One region of the Colwellia sp. MB3u-8 genome, then DNA from elsewhere that is predicted to be linked to it. Evidence: predicted binding sites of a transcription regulator. Region 1 holds the regulator's gene; each other region holds the start of a gene.
What was found. Region 1 encodes FNR, which switches genes on or off when oxygen is low (the NO sensors DNR and NnrR bind a similar motif). Its sites were predicted from a motif close to TTGATCTAGATCAA; they were not measured.
Positions count from the first base shown of each region.

Region 2: H4J54_RS08760 (universal stress protein) is a predicted target of FNR. The motif match lies at 2,554-2,567, and genes of this name have one in related genera.
Region 3: ccmA (cytochrome c biogenesis heme-transporting ATPase CcmA) is a predicted target of FNR. The motif match lies at 3,184-3,197, and genes of this name have one in related genera.
Region 4: H4J54_RS19040 (OmpW family protein) is a predicted target of FNR. The motif match lies at 1,755-1,768, and genes of this name have one in related genera.

Region 1 is NZ_JACGVA010000038.1:17,733-22,613, reverse strand. Features, by position in the region: gene H4J54_RS03970 (glucosaminidase domain-containing protein) at 1-114, shown strand, start outside; gene uspE (universal stress protein UspE) at 710-1,642, opposite strand; gene fnr (fumarate/nitrate reduction transcriptional regulator Fnr) at 1,816-2,535, opposite strand; gene H4J54_RS03955 (sulfite exporter TauE/SafE family protein) at 2,615-3,277, opposite strand; gene ccoS (cbb3-type cytochrome oxidase assembly protein CcoS) at 3,274-3,528, opposite strand; gene H4J54_RS03945 (heavy metal translocating P-type ATPase) at 3,525-4,881, opposite strand, start outside.
Region 2 is NZ_JACGVA010000061.1:19,702-24,582, reverse strand. Features, by position in the region: gene H4J54_RS08775 (bifunctional alpha/beta hydrolase/OsmC family protein) at 1-734, shown strand, start outside; gene H4J54_RS08770 (CaiB/BaiF CoA-transferase family protein) at 826-2,040, shown strand; gene H4J54_RS08765 (hypothetical protein) at 2,230-2,433, shown strand; gene H4J54_RS08760 (universal stress protein) at 2,626-3,492, shown strand; gene H4J54_RS08755 (DUF21 domain-containing protein) at 3,646-4,755, opposite strand; gene H4J54_RS08750 (magnesium transporter) at 4,780-4,881, opposite strand, start outside.
Region 3 is NZ_JACGVA010000068.1:458,460-463,340, forward strand. Features, by position in the region: gene H4J54_RS14430 (TetR/AcrR family transcriptional regulator) at 1-49, shown strand, start outside; gene ccmE (cytochrome c maturation protein CcmE) at 230-742, opposite strand; gene ccmD (heme exporter protein CcmD) at 754-987, opposite strand; gene H4J54_RS14445 (heme ABC transporter permease) at 977-1,732, opposite strand; gene ccmB (heme exporter protein CcmB) at 1,737-2,420, opposite strand; gene ccmA (cytochrome c biogenesis heme-transporting ATPase CcmA) at 2,432-3,103, opposite strand; gene H4J54_RS14460 (glutathione peroxidase) at 3,462-4,040, shown strand; gene hemH (ferrochelatase) at 4,049-4,881, shown strand, end outside.
Region 4 is NZ_JACGVA010000073.1:478,431-483,311, reverse strand. Features, by position in the region: gene H4J54_RS19050 (hypothetical protein) at 1-49, opposite strand, end outside; gene aroE (shikimate dehydrogenase) at 71-883, opposite strand; gene H4J54_RS19040 (OmpW family protein) at 1,011-1,673, opposite strand; gene hemF (oxygen-dependent coproporphyrinogen oxidase) at 1,919-2,824, opposite strand; gene H4J54_RS19030 (Sua5/YciO/YrdC/YwlC family protein) at 2,821-3,366, opposite strand; gene H4J54_RS19025 (acyl-CoA synthetase) at 3,514-4,881, opposite strand, start outside.

The DNA.
Region 1 (4,881 bases):
GAAATTCTTGCAACAGGATTAATGCGTTACTCTGAACGTGGGATAGATTACGTGTTGGAATTAACTGATATGATCCGCCATAATCGACATTACTTCGCGTTATATAATAAATAAGCGATAATAAATAAGCGCTATGTCAATGTGCTATTCCTAATTTATTTATAAAAATAAATTTATAAATAAATTCAAATGTACGTCGATTAAAAATTTGCGCTTGAATTGCCTTTAAAAAGTAGACCGTCCTCAGTTTTTTATCAGCAAAAGTAATAACCTCTAAATTAACTGCTGCCTTATTATAATGCCATCACAGGTAACCGTTTGGTATTATTTACCTTGAGGACATTATCGTCATATACTTTTCGCTCTCGGCTGTTAAAGCTTCAGTAATAGTGTGTTTGGCTTGAAGAAAGGGTCGATTTTGCATCAGAGCTCTTGGTAAATCCCTAATACCAATCTCACTAATTATCTGATCATTTTTACTGGTTAAAATAACCTACTACTGCGTTATTTATTTAATAATTAGAACCACTAGTTATTAAATAAATGCCTTATATTTGGCCATTTTTCCTGCGTATAAAGTAGACCACCTAATTAATGAAATGGGTATAATAAATTTCAGCGCATAAGCTAGTTTAAGTTATTAAACAAGAAAAGTTGAACTAGGCGTTTAATGACCCAATTCAACTTTATTTAGGGATGTTTGCTGATATTAATCAACATCAAGTGGTGAAATGTAACCATCGGGTTTTAATGCTAATACATCACAATTAAGCCTATCAATAACATGCTCTGCGGTGTTACCAATTAACGCTGCCGATAAACCGGTACGGCCAATAGTACCCAGAATGACTAATTCGGCATCTAATTCAGCCGCTATGCTTTGAATGATATCTTCCGGTAAACCTTCTTTAATATGGGTGTTTTCCGGCGCAATATTAAAGGCAGTTGCATGTGCTAACATCGCTTTTTGATGATGTTTTAACATCGAGCGATTATAATCGCTGGCATTAAACTCTGGGATTTCTATGGCGATATTAACTGGCGTACCCGGGAATGAGTTAACTAGGTGTAGATTAGCTTTCATGACTTGGGTCAGCTGTTTAGCTTCTGCTGTGATTTTGTTATTAAGTGCTTTATGTTCTTCCTCTTCACTACCAATGTTTAACGCCGCAAGAATATTACCGTTATCAGGCCACAAATGCTCTTTCACGAGTAAAACAGGACAAGGACATTTACGCAGAATATGCCAATCGGTAGGAGTAAATATGACAGATTTAAATTTGTCGTGTTGATGAGTACCTTTAATGACAATGTCATAACCATTATCGAGTACTTGAGCAATAATTTGCTCAAAGGGACGGTTATGCCATATAACCCGACAATCGATAGAAATTCCGCTTAAATCAAGGTCAGCGAGTAAAGACTCTAGCCATTGAGTGCGATCATTAATAACTGATTTTCGCATGGCTTCACGCTCATCACTTGACAGCATGGTGGTCATTTCATAAGAAAAATCATAGATGGTCAAAAATGCGGTAATGCTAGCACCTGTTTTACGCGCTAATTCTATCGCCCGGTTTACCGCTTTTTGCTCTTCTGTTGTTGGGTCAACAATCGCGAGTATTTTTTGATACTTTTCCATAGCTAATTCCTTTATCAATTGTCTACTAGTGTTATAACAATAGTCTACTTTCAAGCAACAATAGTTGTTTTAAATCACATTATTATGCTGTCGACGATAAATAATATTTCACGCTAAGCATAGCGTGAAATACCTTAATAAGGCAATGTAGAAAAGCTGGTGTTAGCGTTACATTAAAGTGCGGCGCATTCGTTTAATTTATCGAAACTTAGAATCGTAATGAGTTTACCATCAACTGTAATTAAACCATTTTTATGAAAGCGGTTAAGCAAGCGGCTGATAGTCTCAACCGTTAAACCAATATAGTTACCAATATCACTGCGGGTCATAGATAAACGAAATTCAGATGGAGATAATCCACGGGCATGGTAACGAATACTTAAGGTACTGATAAATGTTGCTAGTCGTTGCTCGGCATTTTTACGATTAAGTAATGTTAGCATTTCTTGATCTTCACGGATCTCAGTACTCATCATACGCAAAATTTGTTTTTTTAATTTTGGCATGCTGTTCGATAAATGATCGAGCGTATTGTAAGGGATCTCACAAACCATTGAGGTTTCTAGCGCTTTAGCGAAACTTGGATGCTGAGCATCGGCAATAGCATCAAAGCCAAGTAAATCACCCGCTAAATGAAAGCCAGTAATTTGTTCTTCACCGTGTTTATTAATGGTGTAGGTCTTAAATGTGCCCGAACGGATGGCGTAAAGCGCATGCATAGGTTGACCGTCGTTAAATATTTGCTCGCCTTTATGGATCGGCAGCTTACGGTCGATAATATTATCTAACGTTTCTAACTCTTTATCATTGAGAGAAAAAGGTAAACATAATTCACTAAGACTACAGTTTTGGCAGTGAATATGTTGATGAACAGTGCATGATTTATAACTCATAAGATCCTTTAAAATTTGTCATGATGTTGTCATGATGTTTCCATGATTTTTTATATATATAAGGTCTATATCAGACACGTTATATATATAAAACGAGTATAGTATAGATGCCGTATGAAATCACTAGGCTGGCTGCCGTCTTTCTAAATAGTGTATGACTCAATAATGATTTAATACTTATGGTGCCCAGTGATACTGAAAGTAAGGCAGGTAAGGTGCCTAGTCCAAAGAAAAACATAATCAAGGCACCATCAAGGGGATCGGCACTAGCCAATGCCCAAGTTAGTGTAGAATATACCAAGCCACAAGGTAACCAGCCCCATAGTGCGCCTAAAGCGAAAGCACTTTGTACGTTTTTAATGGGAATAAATTTTTTAGTCTGTGGTGCTATGTACCGCCAAATACTTTTGCCTAAATGTTCGACGCGGCTTAACCACATAAACCACTGGCCTAAATATAAACCTAACAAGATAAGAAAAACACCCGCGATAGTTTTTAACAGTGAAACAGGTACACCGATATTTTTGGTCGCCATTGAGCTGGTGAATGCGACAAGAGCGCCAATAAGACTATAAGAGGCGATACGACCAAAGTTATAGGCCAATATAATTGCGTATTTTTTATGCCGAGAGGTATCAGAAATCGCCGTCGTCAACATGGTGCTGATACCACCACACATTACTATACAATGGCCTGAGCCTAATAATCCGATGACAAATGCGGAGAAATAATCAAGGCTCATAGACTATTTTTTTTGACCTGTGGGTCTGCTGGCTCTTGTGAGGTGTTTGTTTTGTCTATCTGTTTTTTTATTGGCGCAGCATTATTGCTTTGATGAATGCTTTGTTTATCATTATCATCTTCAAATAAAATGCTCATGCCTTGCTTTTCTAAATCATCAAATTGCTCAGTTTTTACCGCCCAAAAAAAGAGATAAATACCAATAGCGGTAAGTAAAATAGCAATGGGAATTAATACGTATATCACACTCATTTTTTTAATAACCTTAAAGAATTACTTACCACTAGTATTGAACTGGCCGACATACCAATGACTGCCATATATGGCGCTATATAGCCCATAACCGCTAATGGCAATACAATGGCATTATAACTAAAAGCCCAAAGGTAATTTTGCTTTATAATTCGCGCAGTACTTAAGGATACCTGTCGCAGTGTTTGCACACCTTTGAGTTTATTGTTCAGTAATATCACATCCGCACCGCTTTTAGCAATATCAGTACCACTACCCATGGCAATGGACAAATGCGCCGCACCCAATACAGGGGTATCGTTGACGCCATCACCTATCATAGCTACAGCATGTGAAGCTTGCTGTAGTTTAATCGCGTTGACTTTGTCTTGTGCAGATAAATCTGCTTGCACGCTATTAAGGTGCAGTTTTGCTTGTAATTTATCACAGCCTTGTTGATGATCACCCGATAACATGACAGTTTTAATGTTTTCATGATGTAAAAAATCAATTAAGGCTTTAGCATCTTCACGCAGGCCATCATGTAAATAAAATTCAGCCACTAAGTTATCATCTTGCATTAATACGCACTGCGCACTGTGCGCACTGTGCGCACTGTTGTCATTATTACTGAGTAGCCATGAGTTTTTACCAATTCTGTAATACTGGTGATTAACCTCACCAGAAATACCAGCACCTGGCGCAACCACCACTTGAGTTGTTGTTTGGCTAAAATCACGAAACTGGCTAAAGGCTTTTGCTAGGGGGTGAGCAGAGTGTGCCTCTAACGCCGCCGCAATAGCCAACACTTGTTGTTGTCCATCTGGAGCATTTTTATCTGCAAATGCGCCATAAGTTTTGACTGCGGTAATGGTAAATTCACCCGTTGTTAAGGTGCCGGTTTTATCAAAAGCCATCACCTCAATTTCAGGCATAGTTTCTAGCACATGTGCTGATTTAATCATGATCCCTTCACGGTTAAGGCGAGTGGTTGCACAAGTTAATGCCGTAGGTGTTGCTAATGACAGAGCACAGGGACAAGTTACCACTAGAACAGACAAGGTGATCCAAAACGCTTCTGCTGGTTGATGTTGAGACCAATATATTGCGGTAGCAATGGCAACAACTAGGATAAGAGCCACAAAATATTGGGCAATTTTATCTGACAATTGCGCCAATTTAGGTTTATGGCTTTGGGCACTTTCACTTAAGCGAATTAATTGGCTTAAAAATGATTCTTGGTTACTGTGGTTAACTTTTGCTGTTAAGTTACCATCACCATTTATGGTGCCGGCATAAAGATTATCTAGCGTGGTTTTATGCAACGGCAGTTGTTCACCAGAGAGCATGGCTTCATTGATTTGGCTAGTGCCC
Region 2 (4,881 bases), on a different contig from region 1:
GCTACGATACCCGTCATATTGGTCAACTAAAAAAAGCACTTTTAGTCATGCACTCGCCAATCGACAGCACGGTAAATATCAGCGAAGCGGAAAAAATATACCAAGCCGCCTTACATCCTAAGAGCTTTGTTAGTTTAGATGATGCCGACCATTTACTGACCAATAAACGTGATGCTGAATATGCTGCTGATGTAATAGCGGCGTGGGCAGGGCGATATATTACTTACGCGGACAATGCTAACCATATTGCTAAACATATTGCTGAAACTGCTAGCAGTAAGTATGACAAAAATGAGATCGCTAAAGGGCATGTCATCGTAGAAGAAAAAAACCATAAATTTACTCAACACGTCAGCACCAATAGCCACTATTGGCTTGCTGATGAACCAGAAAGTGTTGGTGGTAATAACATGGGACCTGATCCTTATGAGCATTTGCTAGCGGGCTTAGGCGCTTGTACCGCCATGACTTTACGTATGTACGCTGAGCGTAAAAATTTGGCTATCAAACATATTAAAGTGGAGCTAACGCACAGTCGAGATTACCAACAAGACTGTCAAAAATGTGAAAGTGAAAGTCAGGGTATTGAAGCCATAGTGCGGAAAATTAGCTTTGTTGGCGAGCTAGAAACAGCTCAATACGCGCGATTTTTAGCGATAGCAGATAAATGTCCAGTACATAAAACGCTGCACAATAATGTCAAAGTGGTGAGTACATTGCTTAATCAAGCATAAAAAATTAGCCTAACTGCTGATGATAAATTATCATTGGCAGATAGAAGATCATCATTGCTATAAAAACAATGTAAAGTATAGAGTTTGGTATATGTCTGAAGCGTTAAAGGGTATTAAAGTCGTTGATTTAAGTCGAATTTTGGCCGGGCCTTGGGCATCACAAATGCTCGCTGATATGGGGGCTGAAGTTATTAAGGTGGAAAGACCCAAAAAAGGTGATGATACCCGTCATTGGGGTCCTCCATTTATTAAACCGGCGCAAGATAATGAACCTGCACAAGCTGCCTATTACCACAGTGCAAACCGCAACAAACAGTCAATCGCTATTGATATAACCCTGCGACAAGGGCAACAAGTGATAAAAGATATGATCACTAAAGCCGATGTCTTAATTGAAAACTATAAAGTGGGTGGTCTTGAAAAATATGGTTTGAGTTATCAGCAAGTAAAAAAACTCAACCCTAAATTAGTTTATTGTTCGATCACTGGCTTTGGTCAACATGGCCCATACGCACATAAAGCCGGCTACGATGCCATGATCCAAGGTGAAGGTGGCTTAATGAGTTTAACCGGTGCTGCTGATGGCGAACCGATGAAAGTTGGCGTGGCAGTGATTGATGTAATGACCGGGCTTTATAGCGCGAATGCTATTCTTGCGGCATTACTCGCTAAAGCCCATACCAACAAAGGCCAGCACATAGATATTGCCTTACTTGACGTACAAGTGGCAACACTAGCTAATCAAGGCATGAACTATTTAGCCACAGGTGAAAATCCAAAGCGTTTAGGCAATGCTCACCCTAATATTGTGCCCTATCAAACCTTCGCGACTAATGATGGCAGCTTGATATTAGCGATAGGCAATGATCAACAGTTTGAACGATTTTGTCAGGCCGCTCAGTGCTCAGAATTGGCAAAAAATGCCTTATTTAAAACTAATCAACATAGGGTCGAAAATCGTATTGAACTTGTGCCGCTTTTAGCGCTTATTCTCGCTAAGCAAAGCACAGATTATTGGGTTACGATATTAGAAGCAATCGCGGTACCTTGTGGACCGGTAAATACCTTGAAACAAATATTTAACCACCCACAAATAAACCATCGCGAGATGGTAAAACAAGTACCGGATAAAGACGGTAGGCTAATTAAAACCGTGGCATCACCGATTAACTTATCGGATACGCCATTACAATATAAACACGCCGCGCCGAATATTGGCCAACATAGTCAACAGATTTTAACGCAGTTTTTACAGTATAATGACGAGAAAGTTGCCGCGTTATTGCAAGCTGGTGTTGTAGCGTAATTTTTATTGTTTGCATCGTTTCATTGCTTGTAAAGATAATAGCTAAAATCAGTGGATTCTGTTATTTTTATCTTAAAGAAATCGCGCTAATTCACGCTAAATAAAGCGAATGTAAGGTTGAGTAAGTTATTAATCTATATGGAAATTGTCTGTATTTAACTTAATGTTGTTATATTTATCGAGAAACCCATGTCTAATTCAATGTCTTTAGAAAAAATATTTATTATTATAGCGATCATATTAGGGTTTGGCTCTGCGGTTGACTTGATATATGCTTTAGCAGACGCAAATATTCAACTCGCTGAGGTATTGCGTTGTATATTAAATATTGTTATTGCTGGCTTTTTATATCTTTATTTTAATAAAAAACATAAAGCAAAAGTTGAAGATTAAATACCTTGGCAAGTTAAGTATGACACTCGCCTATAATGACCTGCTTAGATCTTAAAATTACCGGCCCAGATGTTAAATTTATCGTGATCAATAACTCCTCATCATTAATTTTTTAGATAGTTGTTTTATATCAAAGTAAATAAATTTTTGTATGCTACTTTTAATTTATACCTATAAATAAAAGAAGATATTATGAGTAAAATATTCGTTGTTGCCGATTTATCAGACAGCAAACAAGTCGCGATAAAACGAGCTTGTGAACTGGCTAAAACTAAAAGCCAATCATTGCATATTGTTTACTTTTGTTATCAAAGTTTACGCCATATTCAAGATGATCCACAAAATATAAAACAAGCGGTAATCGATGCGGTTACCTATAATGCAGAAAAATCACTCAAGACCTTAGTGCCTGACGATATTGATTACAGTTATGAAGTCGTATGGGAAAAGCGTATTGACCGTTGGATAAATGACTACGCAAAACAACATCAGTTATTCATGGTGGTAAAAACGGCCCATCGCACTGAGACTTTTTTATACACATCTACCGATTGGCAATTATTACGCGAGTGCCCAGCGCCAATATTTATTGTCAGTGATCATAAATGGCGTAAATCGCCAAATGTCTTAGCCGCTATTGATTTAGAGACTAAACGTAAAAGCAAACAAATACTAAATCATCAGATATTAACTGCAGCGAAAGAGTTTTCTAAAGCGAACAACGCAGAATTATTTGTCTGTTATACCTTACAATTTTCAAAGTTTTTACGTGACTTAGGTTTACAATATAAAGACGAATTAGAAATTAAAGCAGGGGAAACCCTGAAGCATAAAATTGAAAAATTAGCGGCGGAATATGACATTCCTGTCGCGAATTTTTTTATTAAGGCCGGTGAGCCCGAAAAGGTAATTCCCAGTATGGCGGCCCGGCAAAAAGCAGGGTTAGTGGTTATTGGTACTGTGGGCCGAAAAGGTTTGAAAGCGAAAGTGTTAGGTAATACGGCCGAGAAAATTTTAAGCTTGTTAAAATCAGACGTGCTAGCACTAAAACCAGAATAATTATCGGGTATTTACCCTTAGTTATCACTATTTTGTTATGACTATGACCAGAACTATGACCAGAACTAACACCATGCGTTTCGGCTATACTATTTATAGCCGAAACTAATAGCCGAAACGGGCGCTGAAAAAGGATGCTTTAGCGCTAGATGCTTATTTCTGGTCTTTACTTGGTTTAGCTTTACTGGGCTTAGCCTTACTTTTTTCAGTTTTATTTTTTACCGTGGCATTATCGGTATCTTGCATAGGTGGCAGCATACCTTTAAGTAAACGGCCAAATATATCTGCACCGGTAATAATACGTTTAGTTTCACCCCATACCAGCAGCACATCGTGTTCAATAACGCCGTCAAAGTTTTTATCAATAGAGGTACTTACTTTCATTTTTAAAATGGCTTCATTTAACGATGTCGTTTCATCAGTGATAACAACCGGACGATGACAAAAATTGTAAGGGTCAAAGTTTTCTGACTGAAACAGTGCGCTACGCAAGAAGCCATCAGCATCAATAACCAGTAAAGGTTTACCTTCCAGATTGGTTAATACCACCCAACTATAACCAGAATGGTTTAGCATAGTTAAAAATGGATCGTCGGGGCCAGAATAAGTATCTGGCAGAACGGGTAAATCAAGCTTTGTTGGCAAGGCGATAATAGAGTTAGGGTCAATAACTTCACCTTCTTCTGTGACTCTAATTTCATCTAAAGCAAAAAAATTCAGTGCGCCAATACCCTCAACATGGTTCAAGTCAGCTTCTTCAGCGCTAATGTGCTCTTTAATAATACTGCCTAATTCACTTTCTGCTAAATAGGTAATACCTTCTTTGCCCAACCAAGCGTCAAGTATTAGCGCACTTGGGCGAGTAACGGGGTAAAGCACAAACTGGTAGAAGCGAATGATAGGTGCGAGCATGCTGCCCATTTTTAAGGCATTGCGAGAAAAGTAAGCCTGAGGCGTAATTTCACCCACCACTGTGATCACTATGGTTGAGAACAAAAAGGCGCCAACACCTGTAAGTACCGAGTCAGACAACATAGTTAACAAAACATTAATACCTACATTGCCCCATAAAATAGTCGCTAATAAAAAGTTAGAATCGTTTCTCAGTGTTAATACCGTTATGGCGGCTTTATTACCTTTATTTGCTTCTACTTCAAGTTGTAACCTACTGAGTGAAAAAAACGCTAAATTTAATCCAGAAAAAATGGCAGATTGTGAAATACAAAACACAACAGCAATCCAGGTGATAGTTTCTACGGGCATTACTTTTTTCCTTTTTTTACTTTTCTAAAGTAGCAGTAAGCTACCTAATCCCAAAAATACCACAAAGCCAACAATATCGGTTACTGTGGTTAAAATAACCGCGCCAGATAAGGCTGGGTCAATATT
Region 3 (4,881 bases), on a different contig from region 1:
CTATTTAAAATCGAGTATTGCCATGTTTACTAAGGGCTATTCGCTTTAGTTTTTAACGACTAATGCTTAATTTATCGTTTAGGTATTTACACGGCTAATATGGTTGGCAAAGCCAGTAGTGAAAGCCAGTAGCGAAAGTAAGTAGGGAAAAATAGCCGTATTTACCAAAATAGAAAGCGAACCTAGCTAGAGTGAGTTCGCTTTCTTTGTCGTTATGCGTTTGTTTGTGCTAGTAAGTTGTTTCTAATAGATTCTTGCTATAACTGGAGTTAACTGGCTTTTCAGTCGCATCGTCAAGCAGCTCTCTTGGCATATAATTTTCATCATGCTTTGCTAATACTTCGCTCGCTTCAATGACATTACCATTCACTAAAATACCATTAGCGACAATACCTTGTCCTTCACGAAACAAGTCAGGCAAAATACCGTCATAGCTAACGGTAACGGTTGGATCAGTCTCAGAGAAGCTAATAGGCATTCTCATATCGGCGAGTTTAAAGCTTACTTTTAAGCTTTCGCTATTACGATGCACACTGCCTGGCACCACTAAACCACCAATACGCAAGCGTTGGCCGTTAATGGCTTTAAGACCGGTATCTTGTTTGCCATTATATATTTCAGAAGGCTTATAGAATAAATCAATATTTTGACTTAACGCGTACAAAACAAGCCCGGCAACAACGCCTAAGCCGATGATTATTGACGTGACTATAGTTAATCGCTTCTTACGACGGGGATTCATACTGTTACCTCTTAAGTTTTAGGACTGATGTCAGCACGGGTTTGTGCGTTTTGTAGCTCGGCCGCCTGACGTAATTTTGTTTCGCGTTTTTCACGTTGAGCTATTTGCTGCTTAATTTTTTTATGATCAGTGATACTCGAAAAAACTAATAAGGCTAAAGCTAAAATACTAACACCATAGGATAACCAGACATAAAAGCCATAGCCGCCCATAGCGATAAAAGCACTGAAACTATCAAACTGCATGCGCTTTCTCCTCAGTAGCCACTAATTCACGTACCCAAGGGCGCATACTGTTGCGATTGAGTATTTCGCTGCGAAAACGCAAGCAGATTAACGCTGTGACTAAAAAAGAAAAACCAATAAAACAAACCAAAAATGGCCAAAACATATCTGCAGTCATCGAAGGTTGGCCTAGTTTACTCACAGTTGCCCCTTGATGCAGGGTGTTCCACCACTCGACAGAATATTTAATAATCGGTAAATTAATCACCCCCACTAAGGCAAGAATGCCAGCTGCTTTGCCTGCTAAATTTTTATCTTCAAAAGCATTATGTAAAGCAATAACACCCAAGTATAAAAATAATAATATCAGCTCAGAAGTCAGTCGGGCATCCCAAATCCACCACGTACCCCACATAGGTTTGCCCCAGGCCGCACCGGTAATGAGGGCGATAAAAGTAAAAGTCGCGCCGATAGGTGCCATGGCAGCCGCTGTAGCATCAGCAAGTCTTAATTGCCACACTAAGCTAGATAACGCTGCAATGGCCATGCCTAAATATATACCCATAGACAACATAGCCGCAGGTACATGTAAATAGAATATTCTAAAGGTATCACCTTGTTGATAATCAGCAGGGGCAAATAGTAAGGCCCAGGTAATACCAATAGCTAAAAAAACAAAGGCTAGGCGCGCGCACCAAGGTAATATTTTACCCGCAAAATGATAGCTAATCTCAGGGTTTGCGTAAGGGTGAAGCCACTTCCACATCATATTAATTTGTACTCACTTTCAGCGCTGCACTTACAGCAAATGGGGCCAAGGTTAACGAGGCAAAAAATATTGCCGCGATTATAGCAAGTTGTCCGTTATAAGGTAAGTTCATTGCCGCAGTATCGATTGCGCTAGTGGCAAAAATAAGTACGGGAATGTACAGCGGCAGTACCAACAAGCTGAGTAATACCCCACCTTTTTTAATGCCAACGGTTAAAGCAACGCCAATAGCGCCAAGCAAGCTCAATACCGGCGTGCCCAGCAATAGTGTTAGCATGAGCGCACCATAACTGTGCTCATTTAAATGCAGTAATACCGCGAGCAGTGGCGCAATAAGTATTAATGGTAAGCCAGTAAGCAACCAATGTGCAACAATTTTAGCCAGCACTAATATAAATATTGGCTGCGGACTTAATAGCATTTGTTCTAGTGAGCCGTCTGCGTAATCAGACTTAAATAATCTGTCCAGTGATAGCAAAGTGGCGAGTAAAGCCGCAACCCAAATAATGCCTGGGGCAATGCGTGATAACGTTGTACTTTCTGGGCCAACGCCTAACGGAAATAGCGTGACGACAATAACAAAGAACAATAAAGGATTAATAATGTCGTCGCGATGACGAAAAGCGATCATCAGATCTCTTTTAACAATTAAGCCAAAGGCCGCGCGGTAAGAAACTTGTGTCATAACTGATGACCCTAATAAAAACGATAAGCTAAAGTGACTTTCTTTACTCGCTCTGCGGGTAATGAGAGATCTTGATGAGTGGTTAATATCACACAGCCACCGTTGTCAGCATGTTGTAAAAATAATTGTTCTAATTTTTCCACGCCTAACTTATCAATAGCGGTGAAGGGTTCATCTAAAATCCAAATTTTAGCTTGGCTTTGCCATAAGCGGGCTAAAGATATTCGACGGTGCTGTCCTGCACTTAAGTGAGCAGCAAGCGCATCCTCAAAGCCAAGTAAGTTAACTTCTGCTAATGTCGCCTCGGCTGTGTCACTATTTAGGCCATGTAAAGCCAGATTAAACTCGAGATTTTCTTGTGCGGTTATCTCGTCTTTAACACCGGGTAAGTGACCTAAATAAAGTAAATCTTGATGGAATGCTTCACGGTGTTGCGTAATACTTTCATCTTGAAAATAAACCGCACCGTCATAGGGCTGAGAAAGACCGGAAAGAATGCGCAATAAACTAGTTTTTCCAGCACCATTTGGTCCTTCAACTTGCACAATATCGCCTGCGGCAATGTGAATATCAAGCGTTTCAAACAACAGGCGATCGCCACGTATACAAGCTAAGTTACTAGCGCTTAGTAAGCTATTGGTGTTCGGTGTAAATACTGTGTTTTTGCTGTGTAATCTGGACAAACTTTTTCACTTAATTGTTACGTGTAGTTCAGGCACATGTCATTATTGAGATGATATTAACCTAATAAACCGACTAGCTTTTGATTTATGTCACTAGTTTTTAATTTGTGTTTCAGGTTTTACTTGAATCGCTGCAAACACATCGCAGGCTACTATATCGTTCAATAAAGCTGAGTAACAGGTTTTCCGCACAGCTTTGTTAATAAGGCTATTTAATTTTTAATAAGTGATCAATTTATTGATCCAATTCGTATAATAACGGATACAATAAATAACACATTGTCACAAGCACGGATAATTCCTTTGCTGAGATAATTACGATAATATGTCGGCAGAAATAGCCCTAAAAAGGAAGCTCATGAAAAATTTATTCTTGATTAGCATCATTGCTTTAACAACCTTTACCGTTAAAGCGCAGGCCGAAGTTGATATCACTAAAAACATTAACATCGACCCTTCATCACAATGTTTAGCATTTATGCAACACAGTGAAAAAAAATTGCATGCTAAAGAACTGCTTGATCTTTGTCAGTTAACGGCGGGTAAGGCAATGTTAATTGTGAATACGGCTAGTCATTGTGGTTTTACTCCACAATTTACAGCGCTAGAAGCTTTGCATAAAGAATACAAAGAGCAAGGTCTAGTGGTTATTGGCTTTCCATCAGATGACTTTTTTCAAGAAGAAGATGACGAAAAAGATACGGCTGATATCTGTTTTGTAAACTATGGTGTAACTTTTACTATGTTATCGCCTGTGCATGTCTATGGCAGTGAGGCTCATCCTATTTTTAAAGCATTAGCGGAAAAAACCACCGCACCTAAATGGAATTTTTATAAGTATTTAGTTAGCGCGGATGGTAAAACGGTTAAGCACTTTAACAGCCGCGTAAAGCCTGATTCAGACATTTTTGTCAACGTCATTAACGAAATATTATAGAGAGAATTATGTCAAGATATGCAGGCCAAAGTAAAAAGATTCATGATTGCACAACAAAAACGGGCGTATTATTAACTAATCTAGGTACACCCGATAGCCCAACACCAAAGGCACTTAGGCGTTATTTGGGCGAGTTTTTATCTGATCCACGAGTAGTGGAAATTCCTCGCTTGATTTGGTTTGTGATTTTACATGGCATTATTCTTCGAGTGCGGCCAAAGAAATCAGCTAAGTTATATGAAACGGTTTGGACTGAGGAAGGTTCGCCTTTGTTAGTGATTAGTAAGCAACAAAAAGCTAAAGTTGAGAAAGTACTAACGGCAAAGTATGGCGATAACGTGATGGTTGATGTGGCTATGCGTTATGGTAATCCATCTATTGCTGACGCTTTAGAAAATTTTCAAAAAAATGGTGTTAACAATATTATTGTTCTACCTTTGTATCCACAATATGCGGGCCCAACCGTAGGGGCAACCTTTGATGCAGTATTTAATAAAATTAAAAAATGGCGTTGGATCCCCAGTATCCATTTTCAAAGTGGCTATCATGACAAACCTTTATACATTAAGGCATTAGCGGCCAGTATTAATAACTATATAGCTGAACATGGTAAGCCTGATAAGTTAGTTTTCTCTTATCATGGTATGCCAAAGTATTTTTTAGAGCAGGGCGACCCATATTATTGTTTTAGCCATAAAACCACCCGTTTAGTTGTTGAAGAACTTGGCTTAAGTAAAGATGATTATGTTATGACCTTTCAATCGCGTTTTGGTAAAGCTGAGTGGCTTAAACCTTATACAGATGAAACCTTGGCAAAACTTGCTGAAGATGGCAATAAGCA
Region 4 (4,881 bases), on a different contig from region 1:
GCTGCTGATCAAAATGTAGATCATCATTAAATAAAATTGCTTGGTTCATCTTATGCTCGCTTCACTTTCATTACTTTAACTGAGCTCTTAAGGAGACAAGTACAGGCTCTACTGCTGGGCTAACGGCTCTCCACAAATGAAAGCTTGCCGCAGCCTGCCCCACTAACATGCCTAAGCCATCAATAATATGTTCAACACCTAGCTGTTTTGCTTGTTTTAAAAATGCGGTTGGCTCTTTGCCATAGACCATGTCATAACAAACTGTTGAACTTTTAATTGTGTGATCTGATATCGGTAAGCTATCACCGGATAGACCTGCTGATGTGGCATTGATGATGATATCAAATGCTAAGTTATTGGTCTCTGCGAAAGTAACAGCATCAATAGCCTCATTAGGATACTGGCTAGTAATGGCCTGTGCTTTACTTAATGTTCTATTGGCAATAGTTAATGATTGAGGAGACTGCTCTAATATTGATTGCACAACGCCCTTTGCGGCTCCGCCAGCACCGAGTAATAACACCTTACTATCTCGCAGTTGCACTTGATGCCTGAGTAAGTCACTAACTAAGCCGACACCATCTGTAGTATCACCATAAATAATTCCATTAGAAAAAATTAAGGTGTTCACTGCGCCAGCTAACTTGGCTCTTCCACTCAACTCATGACACAGGGCAAATGCTTGTTCTTTAAATGGTGCGGTGACATTGGCGCCTTTGCCATTGTTAGCCATTAATTCTTTTACGGCATTGTCGAATTGATCTAATGCAACCCACTCACTTTGGTAGTTCATTATTTGCTTTGACTGTAGCGCAAACTGTTGGTGAATAAAGGGAGATTTTGATTGAGCGATAGGATTACCAAATACGCGATACTGATCCATAAGATTACTAGCTTAAATGTTTAGCGGTAGACTACCCTAGTTGTTAAACAATGAAAACAAAAAAGCAGTCACTGGGTAACTGCTTTTTTCATCACTTTGGCCCGTGCTGAATATGGTTAAAGTATCTTTAAAATTTATAAGCTAACATTAGTGAATAAACCATAGGGTCTATTTCAACTTCAGCACTGCCATTAACACTCCCACCTACTTTAAAACTGGTATCCGTATTAATATCAATATAACGAGCGGAAGCATTTAATGACCACCTTTTGTCAAGTTGGTAATCAGCACCAAGTTGAACAGAAAGTCCGAAAGACCCGTCTAAGTCTAAATCACTAAAACCGGCCTCTTTATAAGTTGAAGAAAACTTCTCATCAAAGAAAATTGTATAGTTGATACCCGCACCCACATAGGGCTTAAACGCTGAGTGAGTATCAAAGTAATACAGTGCACTTAATGTCGGTGGTAAATGAGATATTTTACCAAGCGTTGTGGTTGCGCCATCGGCATGCAGTTTTATGTCATGAGAAAACGGGGTTGAGGCTAAGAGTTCAATAGCCCAGTTTTTATCATAAAAATAAACAAAATTAACACCAAGCTGAGTATCACCATCCGCTGATACATCTAAACCTGAATCAGCGCCATCGAGGAACACGTTAGCTTTATTACTGGCAGGATCAACCATAGTGGCGCCACCACGAACGACAAAGTCGCCAGCTTGGTTAGCAAGTGCAAGGGGAGATAATGTAAGAGCGGAGAGGATGAGTCCATTAATTACTGAGGTTTTCATTAGAGCGTTACCTTTTATAAATAGAAAAAATATTAAATTTGTTCACTAAGGTAATTTTACGCGCGCCTGGTTTTCGACAGTTTGATCTAGCTCAAGCTTTATCATAAACCCTAAAAAAATAAGCTTTAATGGTCTTGAAATTAAAAAATTTAATTTGGGTAACTTAACCTAGCAACCACACCTACAGCGACCTTTTCTGTTGATGTGGATTGCTAGGTTAATAAACAACAAGCGGTAATGCTAGGTTATAACCAATCTTGCGGTACTAAATAGTCTTGTAGTGCTGCTTCTGGGCTGCCAGCTTCCGGCTGAAAATTATATTCCCAACGTGCCAGTGGCGGCATTGACATTAAAATGGATTCTGTTCTGCCACCTGATTGCAAACCAAATAAGGTGCCGCGATCAAAAACTAAATTAAATTCAACGTAGCGGCCACGACGATAAAGTTGAAATTGACGATGATTATCATCAAAGGGCGTTGCTTTACGCTTTTCTATTAAAGGTATGTAAGCATCAAGAAAGCCTTTTCCAACTGCTTTCATATAATCAAAGCACTTATCGAATTCCCATTTATTCAAATCATCAAAAAATAAGCCGCCAACGCCACGAGTTTCATTGCGGTGTTTTAAATGGAAGTATTCGTCACACCACTTTTTATATTTTGGATAAACATCGTCACCAAAAGGCTGACAAATATCTTTTGCCGTTTGATGCCAATGCACAACATCTTCTTTGAACGGGTAAAAAGGCGTGAGGTCAATACCACCACCAAACCACCACACAGGTGCTTCACCTTCTTTTTCAGCAATAAAAAATCGGACATTGGCATGAGATGTCGGAATAAAAGGATTTTTAGGATGAATAACTAATGATACACCACAAGCTTGCCATTTACGGCCAGCCAATTCTGGACGATGTGCTGTTGCAGATGGTGGTAACTTATCACCAGAAACCACTGAAAAATTGACCCCACCTTGCTCAATAACGCTACCATTTGTGAGTACTCGGGTTCTGCCACCACCGCCTTCAGCACGCTGCCAATTATCTTCAATAAATTTACCACTACCGTCGGCAGCCTCTAACGCGGAACAAATTTGGTCTTGCAACGATTTTAAAAATTCAACAACAACATTAATATTTATAGTGCTCATGAGCGAATAACATCTCCAGATAATGCATCAATAATAGTAGAAGGCTGATCAAAGCCTAGAGTTTTTCCTTTAATAATAAAATCAATTTTATTAGCGAGATCATTGGGAATTCCTTGCCATGTTTTGGCCGGAGGTTTACCACTTAAGTTCGCGCTCGTAGAAACAATCGGCTTATTAGTGGCGAGACATAGTGCCACAACGTCTGGCTGGCTAGTAACACGCACCGCAATAGTGTCAAAGCGCCCCGTCAACAACCTAGAAGTGTTAGCATTTTTAGCCACTAATTGCGTAATACCGTTGGGCCAGCGAGATAATATCGCCAGGCGTTTGTCTTGAGGTATTTTACACTCATCTATATAAGGTAAAAGTTGTCTATAATCACCCGCAAGCAGTATTAAGCCTTTATCTACTGAACGTGACTTGATCAACAGCAATTTTTCAATTGCCCCATCGTTATCAGGATCACAACCTAAACCAAATACGGCCTCGGTTGGGTAAGCTAAAATACCACCCTGTTGAAATGTTTCTAATGCTGTCGTCATGGCGTTTTATGATGGCGCTTAGTAAAATTAATTTAATGATGATTATACGTTTTTTACTGACAAACAACATGGCTAGTAAAAAAAAACGGTAAGAGTCTGTAAACTCTTACCGTTTGGATTAACCCCCCGTTCAACGCTAATAATAAATTAAGCTTCAAACAGCTCTTTAATTTTCTGCCTGAGCACAAACTTCTGTACTTTACCGGTTGAGGTTTTAGGCAACTCGCTAAAAACAATGGTTTTAGGGACTTTAAAGCCTGCCATATGTTCACGGCAATATTGAATTACCTCTTGTTCTGTCAGCGTATGCCCGCGTTTCACTGCTATAAATGCACAGGGAGTTTCACCCCACTTTTCATCTTTTTTAGCCACTACGGCCGCTTCTAAAATGGCTGGATGGGTATATAACACCCCTTCTACTTCGACTGATGAAATATTTTCACCCCCCGAAATTATAATATCTTTCGAACGATCACGAATTTCAATATAACCATCTGGATGTTTAACCGCTAAGTCTCCTGAATGAAACCAACCATTTGCAAAAGCCTCTTCTGTGGCTTTTTCATTTTTCAAGTAGCCTTTCATCGTGCTATTACCCCTGAACATTATTTCACCCATAGTGATTCCATCTGGGCGAACAGGCTCCATAGTATCCGGATTTAGCACATCAACTTCTTCTTGCGTGATATAACGCACACCTTGGCGCGCTTTTAATGCCGCCCGTTCATCATCGCTGCGTTCATTCCATTCATCTTTCCACTCACTAACGACACAAGGCCCATAAACTTCAGTTAAGCCATAACTTTGGGTGATTTCAATACCTAAGTTTTCAATGCCCTTAATAACCGCCGCAGGTGGCGGAGCACCAGCGGTCATCACTTTAATATTTTTAGGTAATTGCGCCAGCAAGCTTTCGTCAGCATTTAAAATCATATTGAGCACAATTGGCGCGCCACAAAAATGACTGACCTTATGCTCAATCATCGCATTAACGATAGCGCCTACTTCAACTTGCCTCAAACAAATTTGCGTACCGCCAACAGCCACTATAGTCCAAGGAAAACACCAACCATTGCAATGGAACATCGGCAAAGTCCACAGATAATTGGTCTTGCTGTCTATCGGCCAAACAAAGCTATGGCCAAGAGAATTCAAGTAAGCACCACGATGTGAGTAAACTACACCTTTAGGATTACCTGTAGTGCCTGAGGTATAATTGAGCGCCAAAGCTTGCCATTCATCATGAATAAATGAGCCAGTAAAATTTTCATCCCCTTGAGCAAGTAACTCTTGATACTCAATTGTACCAAGGCGCTCACCCCCTGGACCTTCTGGATCGTCAATATCAATCACTAAAGGTTGACGCTTTGACAGTGCTAATGCTTGTTTAATCACACTTGAAAATGCGGTATCCGTAAACAGTACATCACATTCGGCGTGATCAAGAATAAAAGCGATATTTTCCGCATCGAGGCGAATATTAATAGCGTTAAGCACAGCACCTGTTAGTGGCAC